Regions from separate parts of the Streptomyces sp. P13-3-3 genome, predicted to be linked through region 2. Evidence: riboswitches for the same ligand, from Rfam matches in the RefSeq annotation. Region 2 holds a riboswitch; each other region holds the start of a gene.
The links. Region 2 has a riboswitch for cyclic di-AMP ahead of ACQZOG_RS13700 (M23 family metallopeptidase). Riboswitches for the same ligand answer to the same signal wherever they lie in the genome.
Positions count from the first base shown of each region.

Region 1 (4,994 bases), 2.3 Mb from region 2:
GCCGCCAGCTCGGGGTCGGCGGCCAGCCGCTCGGTCATCTCCTTCATCACGCCGTTCGCCTCCAGCGTGCCGATCGCGGAGTTCGCCCGCGGGCACGTCAGGTAGTACAGCGTCGGGAAGGGTGTGCCGTCGGGCAGCCGCGGCGCGGTCTCCACGACGTCCGGCTGCCCGCAGGGACAGCGGTGCGCGATGGCGCGCAGCCCGCGCGGGGGCCGGCCGAGCTGCTGCTTGAAGGCCTCGACGTCCGCGTCGGTGGGCTCGGTACGCGGGGTCGTGGGCGGAGGGGTGTCCATACGTGTCTTTCTGCGGTGTTCCGTCGGAATCACTGGGCGGCGGCGTCGGCCTTGTCGACGCCGTCCCAGACGTTGGCGTACCAGGGGCGGTCGGCGGCGCGGAGGTCGCCGCGCGTGGTGCCGGCGCCGGCCGGGTCGACGACGATGTAGCCGGTCTCCCCCGGCATGACGTAGTGCAGGCGCCTGCGGATCTCCTGCTCGGCGTACGCGTCGTCCTGCCAGCGGGCCTTCAGGTCGCGCAGCCGTTCGACCCGCCGGCGGGTCTCGTCCTGCTCCTTCTGGAGGTCGGCGATCTCCGCGCGCTGGGAGACGTACTGCCGCATCGGGTAGGCGAGGGCCACGACCAGGGAGCAGAGGACCAGGGCGAGCAGGGCCGCGCGGCCGGTCAGCCGCGAGCGGCGGGCCTGCCGCTTGGTCTGCGAGCGGTAGACCCGGGCCGCGGTCTGCTCACCGATCAGCCGGATCCTGGTCGCGGTGGAGAAACGGTCCCGGTCCTTCACCGCCATGTTCCCGCCTCTCGTTCGTCCCCTGCACGCGTACGTCCCCGCACACGGTACGGGACCGGGTACGGGGACGTACGTACGACGCTTCCTGCGGGAGTGAGGTCAGCCCTTGAAGCGGGGGAACGCGCTGCGGCCGGCGTACACCGCGGCGTCGTCGAGGATCTCCTCGATGCGCAGCAGCTGGTTGTACTTGGCGACGCGCTCGGAGCGGGCCGGGGCGCCGGTCTTGATCTGGCCGCAGTTGGTGGCGACGGCCAGGTCGGCGATGGTGACGTCCTCGGTCTCGCCGGAGCGGTGGGACATCATGCACTTGAAGCCGTTGCGCTGGGCCAGCTCGACGGCGTCCAGGGTCTCGGTGAGCGAGCCGATCTGGTTGACCTTCACCAGCAGGGCGTTGGCGGCGCCCTCCTCGATGCCGCGGGCCAGGCGCTCGGGGTTGGTGACGAACAGGTCGTCGCCGACGAGCTGGACCTTGTCGCCGAGCTTGTCGGTGATGGTCTTCCAGCCGTCCCAGTCGTCCTCGAACAGCGGGTCCTCGATGGACACGAGCGGGTACGCGTCGACGAGCTCCGCGTAGTACTCGGTCATCTCGGCGGCCGTGCGCTCCTTGCCCTCGAAGGTGTAGACGCCGTCCTTGTAGAACTCGGAGGCGGCCACGTCGAGGGCCAGGGCGATCTGCTCGCCGGGGGTGTAACCGGCTTCCTTGATCGCCTCGAGGATGAGGTCGAGGGCCTCGCGGTTGGAGCCGAGGTTGGGGGCGAAGCCGCCCTCGTCGCCGAGGCCGGTGGCCAGGCCCTTGCCCTTCAGCACCTTCTTGAGGGTGTGGTAGACCTCGGCGCCCCAGCGCAGCGCCTCGGAGAAGGACTCCGCGCCGATCGGGGCGATCATGAACTCCTGGATGTCCACGTTGGAGTCGGCGTGCGAGCCGCCGTTCAGGATGTTCATCATCGGCACCGGCAGCAGGTGCGCGTTCGGGCCGCCCAGGTAGCGGAACAGCGGCAGGTCGCTGGCCTCGGAGGCGGCGTGCGCGACGGCGAGCGAGACGCCGAGGATGGCGTTGGCGCCGAGCGAGCCCTTGTTGTCGGTGGCGTCCAGGTCGAACATCGCCTGGTCGATCAGGCGCTGCTCGGTGGCGTCGTAGCCGACGAGCTCCGGGCCGATCTGCTCGATGACGGCCAGCACGGCCTTCTCGACGCCCTTGCCCAGGTAACGGCCGGCGTCGCCGTCACGAAGTTCGACGGCCTCGAAGGCGCCGGTGGAGGCGCCGGACGGGACGGCGGCACGACCCGTGCTGCCGTCGTCGAGGCCGACCTCGACCTCGACCGTGGGGTTGCCTCGGGAGTCCAGGATTTCCCGGGCTACGACGACGTCGATGGACGGCACGAGCATCTCCTTCTTGGGATGTGACGCGGGTGAGCGGGGCCGCGGGGGCCCTGCGGGTCCGAGCCTAACCGGCTCCGGGCGATCGGCCATCTCGCCGCCCGCCTCATGGACGGAACCGAGCGTACTTTGTTTCTCAACGGAACAAAGCAGGTTCGGCAAACCGTGACCGGAATGCGTCCGGACATGACCCCGCCCCGGTGCGTACGGGGGAAGAAACGCACCGGGGCGGAGCCCGTGGGGACGGGAGGGACCTGGCGGTCTGCCCTTACTTCAGGTGCAGCTGCTGGCCCGGGTAGATGAGGTCGGCGTCGTCGACGATGTCGTCGTTCAGGTCGAACAGCTTCGCCCAGCCGCCCTTGACGTCGTGCTCCTCGGCGATCGAGCTGAGGGTGTCGCCCTTGACGACCTTGTACTCGCCGTCGCCCTTCTCGACCTTCTTGCCGGTCGGGGTGGTGACGGTCTTCTTCTCGGCCTTCTTCTCCGCCTTCGGCGCGGCCGGGGCGGCCGGACGCTCGGCGGAACGGGAGGCCTTCTGCCCGCTCTCACGCGACTCGGTGGAGCCGGACTCCTGGGAGGAGCCCTCGGCGGAGCCGCCGTCGTAGGAGGCGTTGGACAGGCCCGTGCCGCAGACCGGCCAGGCGCCCTTGCCCTGGCCCGCGAGGACCTTCTCGGCGATCTCGATCTGCTGGGCCTTGGTGGCCTGGTCGGCGGTGGCCGCGTACTGGGTGCCGCCGTAGCCGGCCCAGGTGGAGGCGGAGAACTGCAGGCCGCCGTAGTAGCCGTTGCCGGTGTTGATGGACCAGTTGCCGCCGGACTCGCACTGGGCGACGGCGTCCCACTCGGACGCGGTGGCCGCGGAGGCGGTGCCGGACGCCATCAGCGGGCCGGCGACGGCGGCGCCGGTGACACCGGCGATGGCGATGGCGCGAGTGGCCTTGGACGGACGACGGTGCTTGCCCTTGCCGGAAAACAGCATGGATGGATCCCCTCACCGACGCCTACGAGGTGAGCTGTCGGGTTCGGGCCGGTTGAGTTGCCCGGCCACGTCCCTCCCGGGACGCGGCTTCACCCCGAGCCGTACCGGACGTCAACCGTCCGGTCGCGGCACTTACCTGGGTCCCCCGCTCCTGCCTACGGCGCATGACGCGACGACTGTTCCCGTGCTGCCACTGGCAGGATTCGGCGTGGCGGCAGCCGGGGCCCGCGATGGCGAGCGGTCACGACCGTAAGCACGCGATCGGTGGAATATCAAAGATGATCAGGGCCTCTGAGACCTATCTCTCACAGTCCTTATTATGGACATTCAACCCTTATCGCTTCGTCAACTGCCGCCGCCCGCAGGTGCCTTCGGCCGCCCGTTTCCGACCGCTATTCGGCGGTTTCGCTGTCCACCAGGAGCCGCTGGCCGGGCAGGATGAGGTTCGGGTCGTCGCCGATGACCTGCTGGTTCTCGACGTAGAGCGCCGTCCATCCGCCGGTCAGGGCAAGGGAGTCGGCGATGGAGGCCAGGCTGTCGCCGTCCTGGACCGTGTAGCGGTCGTCGGCGATCCCCGCGGGCGTGTCCGTGGAGGGCGAGGCGTGCCGGCCGGACGACGGGGTCCCGGCGTCGGCGGTCACGTCCTCCTGCGCACTGGGGCCGCGATGGCGGCCCGAACCGCCGTCCTCCGACTCGGTGGCGGCCGAAGAGCCGGTACTCCGGCCCGACTTGTCCGACTCGTCGCTTTCGCGGGTGGTGGAGGCGGACGGGGACGCACTCGCGTCCGCGTCGCTCTTCGCCTCGCCGGACGCATCGGGTGAACCCGACGTGGCCGACGGAGAGGGAGAAGCGGACGAATCACCGGATTCCGGCGAACCGGACGGGGTGCTCGTCCCGCCGGTCCGGGTGTCGTCCTGCTCCGCGCCGGACGGCACGCCCGGGTCGACGTCCGGGGACCCGGTGTCCTGGTTCAGGCCCGTGAGCAGGCCGCAGGCGCGCCACTTGCCGACGCCCTGGTCGGCGAGGATTCTCTCGGCCACGGTGATCTGCTGGTTGCGGCTGGCCGCGTCGGCGCTCGGCGCGAACTCCAGACCGCCGTAGTTCTCCCAGTCGTCCTGGGTCAACTGCAGGCCGCCGTAGTAGCCGTTGCCGGTGTTCTGGCTCCAGGAGCCGCCGCTCTCGCACTCCGCGACCCGGTCCCAGGTCTCACCGTCCGCCGCGCTGGCGGCGCCCGCCCCGAGGAGCGGGATCGCGATCGCGGATCCGGTCACCCCGGCGGCGACGAGCAGAGCCGGAGCCTGGCGGGGGCGACGGTGTCGGCCGTTCCCGGAGAGCATGCGGAAGCCTTTCACTCGGCAACAAGGACCGGTACGGGCGAGCAAAACCGTGCGGCGCGCCGTACTTGATGGGTGAACGTATAGGCAGTCGATCACTTGTCACAAGTTCATGCCGTGCAGATCACATGAAGATCACAGAGTTGAGCATGCCTCAGGTTTCCGCACACCGGCCCCCGGGCACGGGCAGGAAGGTCAGGTCTGTCCTGAACACGGACGGGAGAATTCCACCGGAAGTGTACGGAGTCCCCGCATGATGAGGCCGCCGCGCCAGCGCAGTTCGGCCGGATCGGCGGCGAGCCGGAGGTCCGGAAGGCGCGTCAGAAGCGTCGCGAGCGCGGTCTGTCCCTCCAGGCGCGCGAGCGGGGCGCCCAGGCAGTAGTGGATGCCGTGCCCGTACCCCAGGTGCTGGTTGTCGCGGCGGCCCAGGTCCAGGGTGTCCGGGTCGTCGAACCGCTCCGGGTCCCGGTCGGCCGCGGCCAGCACGACGAGCACCGGGTCGCCG
Region 1 is NZ_CP192228.1:706,502-711,495, reverse strand. It holds gene ACQZOG_RS03370 (DUF501 domain-containing protein) at 1-293, opposite strand, end outside; gene ACQZOG_RS03365 (FtsB family cell division protein) at 323-799, opposite strand; gene eno (phosphopyruvate hydratase) at 899-2,179, opposite strand; gene ACQZOG_RS03355 (transglycosylase family protein) at 2,445-3,155, opposite strand; cyclic di-AMP (ydaO/yuaA leader) riboswitch at 3,160-3,328, opposite strand; gene ACQZOG_RS03350 (transglycosylase family protein) at 3,548-4,492, opposite strand; gene ACQZOG_RS03345 (cytochrome P450 family protein) at 4,685-4,994, opposite strand, start outside.
Region 1: it holds a riboswitch for cyclic di-AMP, as region 2 does, so the genes downstream of both, ACQZOG_RS03355 (transglycosylase family protein) here and ACQZOG_RS13700 (M23 family metallopeptidase) in region 2, are expected to answer to the same signal.

Region 2 (4,994 bases):
GTCCGGGGCGAGTTCGACGGCCCGGGGGACCTGGTCGGCCACGATCTGGTCCAGCAGCTTGCCGCGTACGGCGAGGTTGACGTACCGGAAGTCGCCCTCGGGCCTGCGGTCCGCGAGCAGAACGGCGAGCCGGTCGGCCCAGCCGACGAACGCCCCGTCGGGCCCGGGGTCGCCGACGCCCTCGGTGAAGCTGTCCCCCACCGCCACGTACGACCCGATCACTGTTGCCTTGTCACTCTTCGAATCGTCTGCCACAGCCGGACATGATTCACCTTCGGATGTGACCTACGCGACCGTAGGCGGGGGTTGACGCGCGGTGAGATAAGCCACTTCAAGGTTTGGCCAAGCCAGGAATAGGTACGGCCCCGCGCCCGGCACGGGCCCGGACACACCGAAGGCCGGCCCCGTGGATCGGGGTCGGCCTTCGGCGCGCGTGTCAGGAAGGGTGCCGCTCGGGAGCCGGAGCTCCGGGTGTCAGAGGGAGACGCCCTTGCCGCGGAGGTACGAGATCGGGTCCACGTCCGAGCCGTAGTCCGGGCTGGTGCGGATCTCGAAGTGCAGGTGCGGGCCGGTCACGTTGCCGGTCGCACCGGAGAGACCGACCTGCTGGCCGGCGCTCACCGTCTGGCCCGCGGAGACGGACAGGGAGGACAGGTGGGCGTACTGGGCGTAGTGGCCGTCGTTCAGCTGGATGACGACCTGGTTGCCGTACGCGCCGCCCCAGCCGGCGGAGACGACGGTGCCGGCGCCGACGGCCTTCAGGGGGGTGCCGGTCGGGACGACGAAGTCGGCACCGGTGTGGTAGCCGCTGGACCACATGCTGCCGGCCACCTTGTAGGCGGTGCCGACGCTGCCGCCGGACACCGGGGAGGTGAAGCCGGAGGCGGGGGCGGTCTGCGTGGACGCCTCGTCGGAGGAGGACTCCTCGGCGGCCTTCTGCGCGGGCTTCTCGGCCGGCTTCTCCGCCTTGGGCGCGGCGGGCTCGGCGGCCTGCGGCGAAGTGGACTGCTTCGGGGCGCTCTTGGCGGCCTTGCCGTCGATGGAGAGCTTCAGACCCGGGTGGATGAGCGACGGGTCGTCACCGACGGCCTCGCGGTTGTCCGCGTAGAGCTGCTTCCAGCCACCGTCGACGTGCTCGGCCTCGGCGATCTTGGCGAGGTAGTCGCCGGCCTTCACGGTGTACGTGCGGGCCTCGTCGCCCTTCTCGGCCTTGGCCTGCTGGCCGGTGACGGAGAGCGACCGGACCGACGTCTCGGGGGCGGACTGCGGCGTCGCGGCGTGCGCGCCGGTGGCGCCGAGGAGCGGCAGGGCGAGAGCGGCGCCACCGGTTCCGGCGACGGCGATGGAGCGGGTGAAACGCTGGGCCTTGGTACGGCGGTGCTTACCCTTCGCGGGCATGACGAATTCCTCTCCGGCGCCTACGAGGTGAGCTGTCGGGTGCGGACTGGAGATGTCCGGCCGCGTTGCTGCGCGGCTTAACCCCAAGCCTGTTTCCGGGGCCCGGAACAGGCAGTTGTACCTGTGGGTCCCCCGCTCCTGCCGTACGTCGGGTCAGTGTGTGCGGGCTCCGGGCGGCGGCAGGATTAGGCGTCCGTCCGGATCGGTTGGGAACGTAAGCGACCTCGACGCGGCGAAACAAGCGCGGGTTCCCACGAACCCTCTTTTTCCGTGATCGAAAGGCGGAAATGACGTCACCGTGCGTCGATCCCACGAGTGAGCCGCAGGTGAATTCCCTTGTCACGGTGGGGAATTACGTGAGCATGGCGACAGCACAGGGTCACCGGTATGACGATGCTCACGCACTCCATCCTCAAATCCCTTGCTATCGGGGCACGTTATCCCCAAGTGTCTTATTCGGACAGATCGCCCATTCATCATGAAGTCGGGCAGGACAGTCGACGCAATCGCGACATCCTGATCTTGACGGGACGAGCTCCGGAATCCCGCCTCAGAAACAAACAGAAAGCGACATAATCCAACGTCACAAGGGCGGCCGACACCTCGTTGCCCCTGGCAGCCATGTCGTATCGTCGAGTGGTGCCCGTCGACGAGCCGCGGCGACGGCGCGAAGTGGGAGGAGCCGTCCGTGACGCAGGAGATCCCGTCGACCGAGCCCCAGCTGACCGGGGTGCGCAACTTCCGCGACGTGGGCGGGCTGCCCACGGTGGACGGCCGGCGGGTGCGGCACGGGGTGCTGTTCCGCAGCGGTCACCTCGCCCACGCCACCGCGGAGGACGCCGCCTTCCTCGCCTCGCTCGGTCTGCACACCGTGTTCGACTTCCGCAACGCGGCCGACCAGAAGCTGGAGGGCCCGGACGTGGCACTGCCGGGCGTGCGCAACGTCAACCTGCCGCTGAGCGACCCGGCCGACGGCGCGGAGTTCTGGAAGATGGTGCGCGACGGCGACCTGGACCAGCTGCGCGCGATCCTCGCCGACGGCCAGGGCGCGGACCGCATGATCACCTCGTACCGCACGATCATCAAGGAGCGGACCCCCGAGCACTCCCAGGTGCTGCGCGCGCTCGCCGAGGACAGCGTCCCCGCGCTGATGCACTGCGCGGCCGGCAAGGACCGCGCGGGCCTCTCGGTGGCGGTGACCCTGCTCGCCGTGGGTGTGGAGTGCGACGCGATCGTCGAGGACTACCTGAAGTCCAACGCCAAGCACCGCCGCTACAAGGTGCGGCGCAGCGGCAGCTCCCCCGACGCCTACTCCCCCGAGGTCATGGAGCTGCTCAGCCCGCTCTTCGACGCGCGCGCGGAGTATCTGGCGGCCGCCTTCGACACGGTCGAGGAGACCTGGGGCGGCGTGGACGCCTACCTGGAACAGGGGCTCGGGCTCACCCCGGCCCACCGGGAGCGGCTGCGCGAGCGCCTGCTCGACTGACACCCGCCCCCGTGCGCGCCTCGCCCCGTGGCCGCTACTTCTTCGGCGCGATCTCGAAGAGGAAGTAGATGAAGGCCGCGAAGAGGTGCCCGACCACGACGTAGACGAACAGCCTGACCCAGAGGGCCCTCGGGAACTTCTCCTCCATGTCCTTGCCGGTCACGGTGTCTCTCCATGGGTCGGGCCCAGGCACAGGGCGGCCGTGGGACTCTGCAGCAGGGTGTGCACGAACAGCAGCTCGACCCCGTCGGGGTCCTGCGCGGCGATGCGGTGCGGGGTGAGCGAGTCGAAGTGGGCGCTGTCGCCCGGGGACAGCCGGTGGAGGGTGTCCCCGAGGCGCAGCCGCAGCCGCCCCTTGAGGACGTACAGCCACTCCTCGCCGGGGTGGACGCGCACGATGTCGCCCTGGGAGCCGTGCGGCACGTGGACCCGCAGGGCCTGCATGCCGCGCCCGGCGGCCCCGGCCTGCCAGTAGGTCCAGCCGCCGGCCTCGGTGGGTTCCATGTCGGCGGCGCGCACCACGGCGTCACGCTCGACGGCCGACTCCCCGAGCAGCTCGGAGACGGTCGTACCGTAGATCCGCGCGAGGGAGAGCAGCATCGGCAGCGAGGGCTGGCGCTGTCCGGTCTCCAGCCGGGAGAGGTGGGCGGGTGACAGGCCCGCCTGCCGTGCGGCGGCCTCCAGCGTCAGGGAGGCCCGCCGGCGCAGGGCACGCAGCTGAGGAGCGACCGCGGGGAGGGCCCCGACAGGCTCGTCCCGCGGCTCGGTCTCGGAGGAGCTCATGCCTCCATTAAGCACCGGACTTTGCCTTTGGGGCAATTTTCTTGCCTCAGAGGCAAAGCCCGTCGTGCTCGTCGCGGTCAGCGGTTGGCGACCGCCTGCTTCACCAGGGTCCGGCCGAAGTCCCAGATGAGCCCGCCCTCGTGGGCGTCGTCCATCACCGCGGTGAAGGCGTCCACGAACCGGTCCACGTCCCCCTCGTCGACGATCAGCGGGGGGATCAGCTTGATCACCTCGAGGTGGTCCCCTGACACCTGCGTGAGGATACGGTGCCGCTGGAGCAGCGGGACCACCACCATCTGAGCGAACAGCCCCTTGCGGGCCGCCTGGAGCATGGCCCAGCGCGAGCGCAGTTTCAGCGAGCGGGGCCGCCCGAACTCGATGCCGATCATCAGGCCCCGGCCGCGGACGTCGGCGAGCAGCTCGTACCGGTCGGTCAGGGCGGCCAGCCGGGTCCGCAGCAGGTCCCCGACCCTGCGCACGTGCGCCACGATCTGTTCGTCCTCCATGACCGACAGGACCGCGAGGCCCGCCGCCATGGCCTGCGCGTTGGCGCCGAAGCTGGCGGAGTGCACCAGCACACGGTCCATCGACGAGAAGACCTTCCTGAAGATCCACTCCTTGCCGAGCGTGGCCCCGACCGGCACGTACCCGCCGGACAGCGCCTTGGCCACGCACACCAGGTCCGGCTCCACGCCCTCCTCGTGCTGGTAGGCGTAGAAGTCACCGGTGCGGCCGAGCCCGGTCTGCACCTCGTCGGCGATCAGCAGCGCCTTGTGCCGGTGCAGCAGGTCCTGCGCGGCCCGCAGATAGCCGGGCGGGGCCTCGTGGACGCCCTTGCCCTGGATCGGCTCCACGATCAGCGCGGCCACGTCGCCCTTGCGCAGCTCCCGCTCCAGCGCGTCGAGGTCGCCGAGCGGCACGGCCGTGTCGGGCAGCAGCGGGGCGAACCCGTCCCGGAAGCCGGGCTCGCCGTTGACGGACAGGGCGCCGGTGGTCAGCCCGTGGAAGGCGTGGTCGCAGTAGAGCACCCTGGGCCGGCCGGTGGCGTAGCGGGCGAACTTCAGGGCGCCCTCCACGGCCTCCGTGCCGCTGTTGCCGAAGAACACCCGGTCCAGGTGCGGGCTGTGGACGAGGAGCCGTTCGGCGAGCAGGCCCGGCAGCGGCTGGCAGTCGAAGCGGGTGAGGTCGGCGAGCGACAGGTCCAGGACGTCGTGCAGCGCCTTGCGGACCACGGGGTGGTGGCGGCCGAGCCCCATCACCCCGAACCCGGCGAGCATGTCCAGGTGGTCGTTCCCTTCGGCGTCCCAGAAGTGGGCGCCCTCGGCGC
Region 2 is NZ_CP192228.1:3,007,873-3,012,866, reverse strand. It holds gene ACQZOG_RS13705 (SGNH/GDSL hydrolase family protein) at 1-222, opposite strand, end outside; gene ACQZOG_RS13700 (M23 family metallopeptidase) at 475-1,398, opposite strand; cyclic di-AMP (ydaO/yuaA leader) riboswitch at 1,403-1,567, opposite strand; gene ACQZOG_RS13695 (tyrosine-protein phosphatase) at 2,087-2,884, shown strand; gene ACQZOG_RS13690 (DUF6126 family protein) at 2,919-3,047, opposite strand; gene ACQZOG_RS13685 (helix-turn-helix domain-containing protein) at 3,044-3,667, opposite strand; gene ACQZOG_RS13680 (aspartate aminotransferase family protein) at 3,745-4,994, opposite strand, start outside.

Region 3 (4,994 bases), 740 kb from region 2:
TCGCCGGAGTCGTCCAGGTAGGGCAGCAGGTCGTGGGTGCGCGCGGGCGGGGCGACGCGGGCCTCGTCCAGGGCGTCCAGCGGGGTGATCCACGCCGACACCGAGGTGGCGAAGGACTTGCCGAGGAACGGGCCGAGGGGCACGTACTCCCAGGCCTGGATGTCGCGGGCGGACCAGTCGTTGAGCAGGCACAGGCCGAAGACGTGGTCGCGGTAGGCGCTCAGCGGGACGGTCCTGCCCTGCTCGGAGGGGACGCCGACGACGAAGCCGACCTCGGCCTCGATGTCCAGCCGCACGGACGGGCCGAAGACCGGGGCGGGGTCGGCGGGCGCCTTGCGCTGTCCGGAGGGGCGCACGACGTCGGTGCCGGACACCACGACGGTGCCGGAGCGGCCGTGGTAACCGATCGGCAGGTGCTTCCAGTTGGGGGTGAGGGAGTCCTCGGCGTCGGGGCGGAAGATCTGCCCGACGTTCCGCGCGTGGTTCTCCGAGGCGTAGAAGTCGACGTAGTCCGCGACCTCGAACGGCAGATGGAGGGTCACCTCGGACAGCGGGTGGAGGAACGGCTCGACGGTCTCCCGGTGCGCCGGGACCGTCACCCACGCGGTGAGCGCGCGGCGCACGTCCGACCAGGCCGTGCGGCCCGCCGCCAGCAGCGGGTTGAGGGTGGGGCGGGCGAGCAGGGAGGCGTAGGGGGAGCCCAGGGCGTGCGCCGCCGCGCCGGCGTCGAGGACGTGGTCGCCCAGCCGGACGCCCACGGTGCGCTCCGCCGAGCCGGGGAGCGAGAAGACGCCGTACGGCAGGTTGTGCGGGCCGAAGGGGTCGCCCTCGGGGACATCGAAGGGGGGCATCGGGTGCTGCCTCGCTTTCGTGTGCGCGGGTGGGCCACGTGTCCGTGGCCGTGCCACACGTTACGGGGTCGCGTCCCGATGGGCCCCTGTTATCAGGGACGACTCCCGGAGCCGGGGGCCCGTGGAGCGCACCGTGTTCCGGTCAAAAGGGAAAACAGGTCTCAACCGGTCGCGTATCGGCGGCACAAGAAGGCAAAACGCACCCAATGCGCGGGCATACGGGCGCGGTGAATCGGACGGTCCTCTTGTCCGTATTCTCTGATCATGGCCGCACCCACCGATTGTTCTCTCATCGCCACCGACCTGGACGGGACGCTGCTGCGCGGTGACGACACCCTCTCCGACCGCTCCCTCGCCGCCCTCGCCCGGGCGGAGCGGGCCGGTGTCCGGCACCTCGTGGTGACCGGCCGGCCGGCCCCCAGAGTGCGGTCGCTGCTCGACGACCTCGGCTGCACGGGGCTCGCGGTGTGCGGACAGGGCGCGCAGGTCTACGACGCCGCCGCGCGGCGGATGCTGTGGTCGGTCCGGCTGGACCGGGAGCTGGCGGAGACCGCGCTCGGCAAGATCGAGGCCGAGGTGGGGGAGGTGTACGCCGCGGTCGACCAGGACGGGGTCGACGGGCTGACGCTGATCGAGCCGGGCTACCGGATGCCGCACCCGAAGCTGCCGTCGGTGCGGGTGGAGCGGCGGGACGACCTGTGGGAGCGGCCGATCAGCAAGGTGCTGCTGCGCCACCCGGAGCTGTCGGACGACGCGCTGGCGGCGGCGGCCCGGTCGGTGGTCGGCTCGCTGGCCACGGTCACCATGTCGGGGCCGGGCACGGTGGAGCTCCAGCCGTGCGGGGTCACCAAGGCGACCGGTCTCGCGCTGGCCGCCGAGCACCTGGGGCTGCGCCCCGAGGACACGGTCGCCTTCGGGGACATGCCGAACGACGTCCCCATGTTCCGGTGGGCGGGCCACGGCGTCGCCATGGCCAACGCGCACCCCGAGCTGAAGGCGGTGGCCGACGAGGTCACCCTGTCGAACGAGGACGACGGCGTGGCCGTCGTCCTCGAGCGACTGTTCGGGCAGACGGCCGCTCTCGGCCGTCAGAGGTCGGCTCAGTACGCGCCGAAGACGTTGTCGATCGAGCCGTAGCGGTCGGCGGCGTAGTTGCAGGCCGCGGCGATGTTGGCGACCGGGTCGAACGGGTCGAAGGCGGTGCCGGGCACGTGGTACGCCTGGAAGGTCGGGTCGATGACCTGGAGCAGGCCCTTCGACGGGGTGCCCTTCACGGCGTTGGAGTCCCACAGGTTGATGGCGGCCGGGTTGCCGGACGACTCCCGCATGATGTTGCGGTGGATGGAGTCGTAGGAGCCGGGGATGCCGTTCTGCGCCATGACGTCCATCGCCTCGCGGATCCAGCCGTCGAGGTTGTCCGGGTACGCGGTCGTGGAGGCGGCGGCCGTGGCCTGGGCCGAGGGGGCCGCGGAGGCGCTGGTGGCGCCGAACAGCGGCAGCGCGACCACGGCGACGCCGGTGCCGGCGACGGCGAGGGAGCGGACGAGGCGGCGGCGCGACGAAGCGATGACGGGCATGTCTGGGTTCCTCTCCTACGCCTGCGAGGTGAGCTGTCGGGTTCGGGCGGGAGAGTGCCCGGCCGTGCCCCTGCGGGCATGGCTTCACCCCGAGCCGTCCCGGCGCGTGTCCGGTACGGCGACTTACCTGGGTCCCCCGCTCCTGCCGTGCGTGAGTTGGTCGTCGGGTGTGATGCGGGTGGCGGCAGGACTCGGCGTCCACCCGGCAGGCCCGGAACGTATGCGAGAGCACATGTCGGGAACAAGTGCGACGATCACGCCACACCCCGTTTGATCTTGGAATGGGTGGTTTTGCGTGCTTGATCCTTTGCGATCGCCAAGCGTCAACTCCGTTGTGTGGAGCGGGATGACGGACGTGTGCGAGGGTGTCCCGGAGGCCGTCCGGCGCGTGACTCACCTCACGGGACGGTGACCGTGAGCGCATTTGTGGCCAAGGGGAATTAGCCCACCAATGACGGCAAATCGGACTCAGGGGTGGTGCAGGATGGTGCGCGGGTCACTGTGTCCGGGAAGCCGAGGTATGTCCGTTGTTATCAGCCGATCAAAAACACTCCGCTTCTGATCCCGTATCGCCCTGCTTGTGACCCCGGGCCCTGGCGGTGATCGAAACCTGACCGGATACGCTGACTCGAGTGGTGGCAGCGACCTATCGACAAACCGTGTAACCGCCAGCAGACACCAGCAGACAGGAGACCCCTCGTGACCGTCGTCGGGCCGTTCGGGCTGAGCGTGCGGGACCAGGCTCTGGAAGCCGATGTCCAGGCCGGATTGACGGCTGTCGAGGAAGGGCTGCTCGAAGCCACCAAGAGCGAGGTGCCGTTCATCACGGAGGCCGCCCAGCACCTGGTGCGGGCCGGCGGCAAGCGGTTCCGTCCGCTGCTCGTCATGCTCGCCGCCCGGTTCGGCGACCCCTACGCGCCCGGCATCGTGCCGTCGGCCGTCGTGGTGGAGCTCACCCACCTGGCCACGCTGTACCACGACGACGTGATGGACGAGGCCGAGGTGCGGCGCGGGGTCGCGAGCGCGAACGCCCGCTGGGGCAACTCGGTCGCCGTGCTCACCGGCGACTTCCTCTTCGCCCGCGCCTCCCACATCCTGGCCGACCTCGGCCCGGAGGCCGTGCGGGTGCAGGCCGAGGCGTTCGAGCGGCTGGTCACCGGCCAGATCCTGGAGACCGCGGGCCCGCAGGACGGCCGCGACCCGGTCGACCACTACCTGGACGTGCTCGGCGGCAAGACCGGCTCCCTCGTCGCCGTCTCCTGCCGGTTCGGCGCGATGATGTCCGGCGCCGACGAGACCGTCGTCGACGTCCTCACCCAGTACGGCGAGCGCCTCGGTGTCGCCTTCCAGCTCGCCGACGACGTCCTCGACGTCGCCTCCGACTCCCACGAGTCCGGCAAGACCCCCGGCACCGACCTGCGCGAGGGCATCGCCACCCTCCCCGTGCTGCGCCTGCGCGAGCGTGCGGCCCGGCTCGGGCTCGCCGAGGACCTCGCCCTGTGCGAGCTGCTCGACTCCGACCTCACCGACGACGCCCGGCACGCCGAGGCGCTGCGCCTGCTGCGCGCCCACCCCGCGCTCGGCCAGGCCCGCCGGGACACCGTGCGCTACGCCGAGGAGGCGCGCGCCGCCCTCGCGCCGCTGCCCGAAGGGCCCGCCAAGTCGGCGCTCGTCGAGCTGTGCGACGCCGTGGTGCACCGGGCCGGCTGACCCGCCCCCGCCGTCCCCCGTACGCCTCCGGTCCCCGGGTGACCCCTACGGGGCGGGGCAGGCGCCCTCGTCCCGTGTCATACCGCAGCAGTACGCGGAGTTGAGCCCGCGGTCTGACGCTTCCGTCCCCCCGATTTGGTCAGATGGACCACGACGGAGAACACCACTTCTCACCGGTTCGGGTGAGAATGGCGGCTCGGGCCGAACTGGTGCGAGGACACGGGACGGAAGCCGCCGCGACGACGGAGGGCACACATGGCACCGTACGAATCCGACGACACGACGACCGCGGGGGAGGAGGAGCCGCGCGCCGGGCGCCGCAAGGCCGCGCGGTACGTGGTCCCCGTCACCGTGATGGGCGTGGCGGCCGCGACGATCGGACTCGTCCCGGCGCTCGCCGACTCCGGCGACCCCGACCTGCCGGACATCACCGCCGCACAGCTCATCGAGAAGATCGCGCAGTCGGACGTGGAGCGGCTGTCCGGCACCGTGAAGATCACCACCGACCTGGGGCTGCCGAACCTCGGCGGGCTGGAGAGCGGCCTGCTCTCCGGCGCCACGGGCGGCGGCGACGGCGAGGGCGGCTCCTCCGCCGACCCGTCCGGCCGGCTCACCGAACTGGCGTCCGGCACGCACACCCTGCGCGTCGCCGCCGACGGCCCGGACCGCCAGAAGCTGTCCCTGCTGGAGAACGCGGCCGAGTACAGCCTCATCCACAACGGCAAGGACGTCTGGGGCTACGACAGCGCGTCCAACGAGGTCTACCACGCCACCGTCGACGAGGCGGACGCGAAGGAGCGGAGCGCGCAGCAGCCTCCGGCCACGCCGAAGGACTTCGCGGAGGAGGCGCTGAAGG
Region 3 is NZ_CP192228.1:3,751,222-3,756,215, forward strand. It holds gene fahA (fumarylacetoacetase) at 1-851, opposite strand, end outside; gene ACQZOG_RS17205 (HAD family hydrolase) at 1,116-1,988, shown strand; gene ACQZOG_RS17210 (transglycosylase SLT domain-containing protein) at 1,952-2,428, opposite strand; cyclic di-AMP (ydaO/yuaA leader) riboswitch at 2,432-2,559, opposite strand; gene ACQZOG_RS17215 (polyprenyl synthetase family protein) at 3,128-4,138, shown strand; gene ACQZOG_RS17220 (LolA family protein) at 4,394-4,994, shown strand, end outside.
Region 3: it holds a riboswitch for cyclic di-AMP, as region 2 does, so the genes downstream of both, ACQZOG_RS17210 (transglycosylase SLT domain-containing protein) here and ACQZOG_RS13700 (M23 family metallopeptidase) in region 2, are expected to answer to the same signal.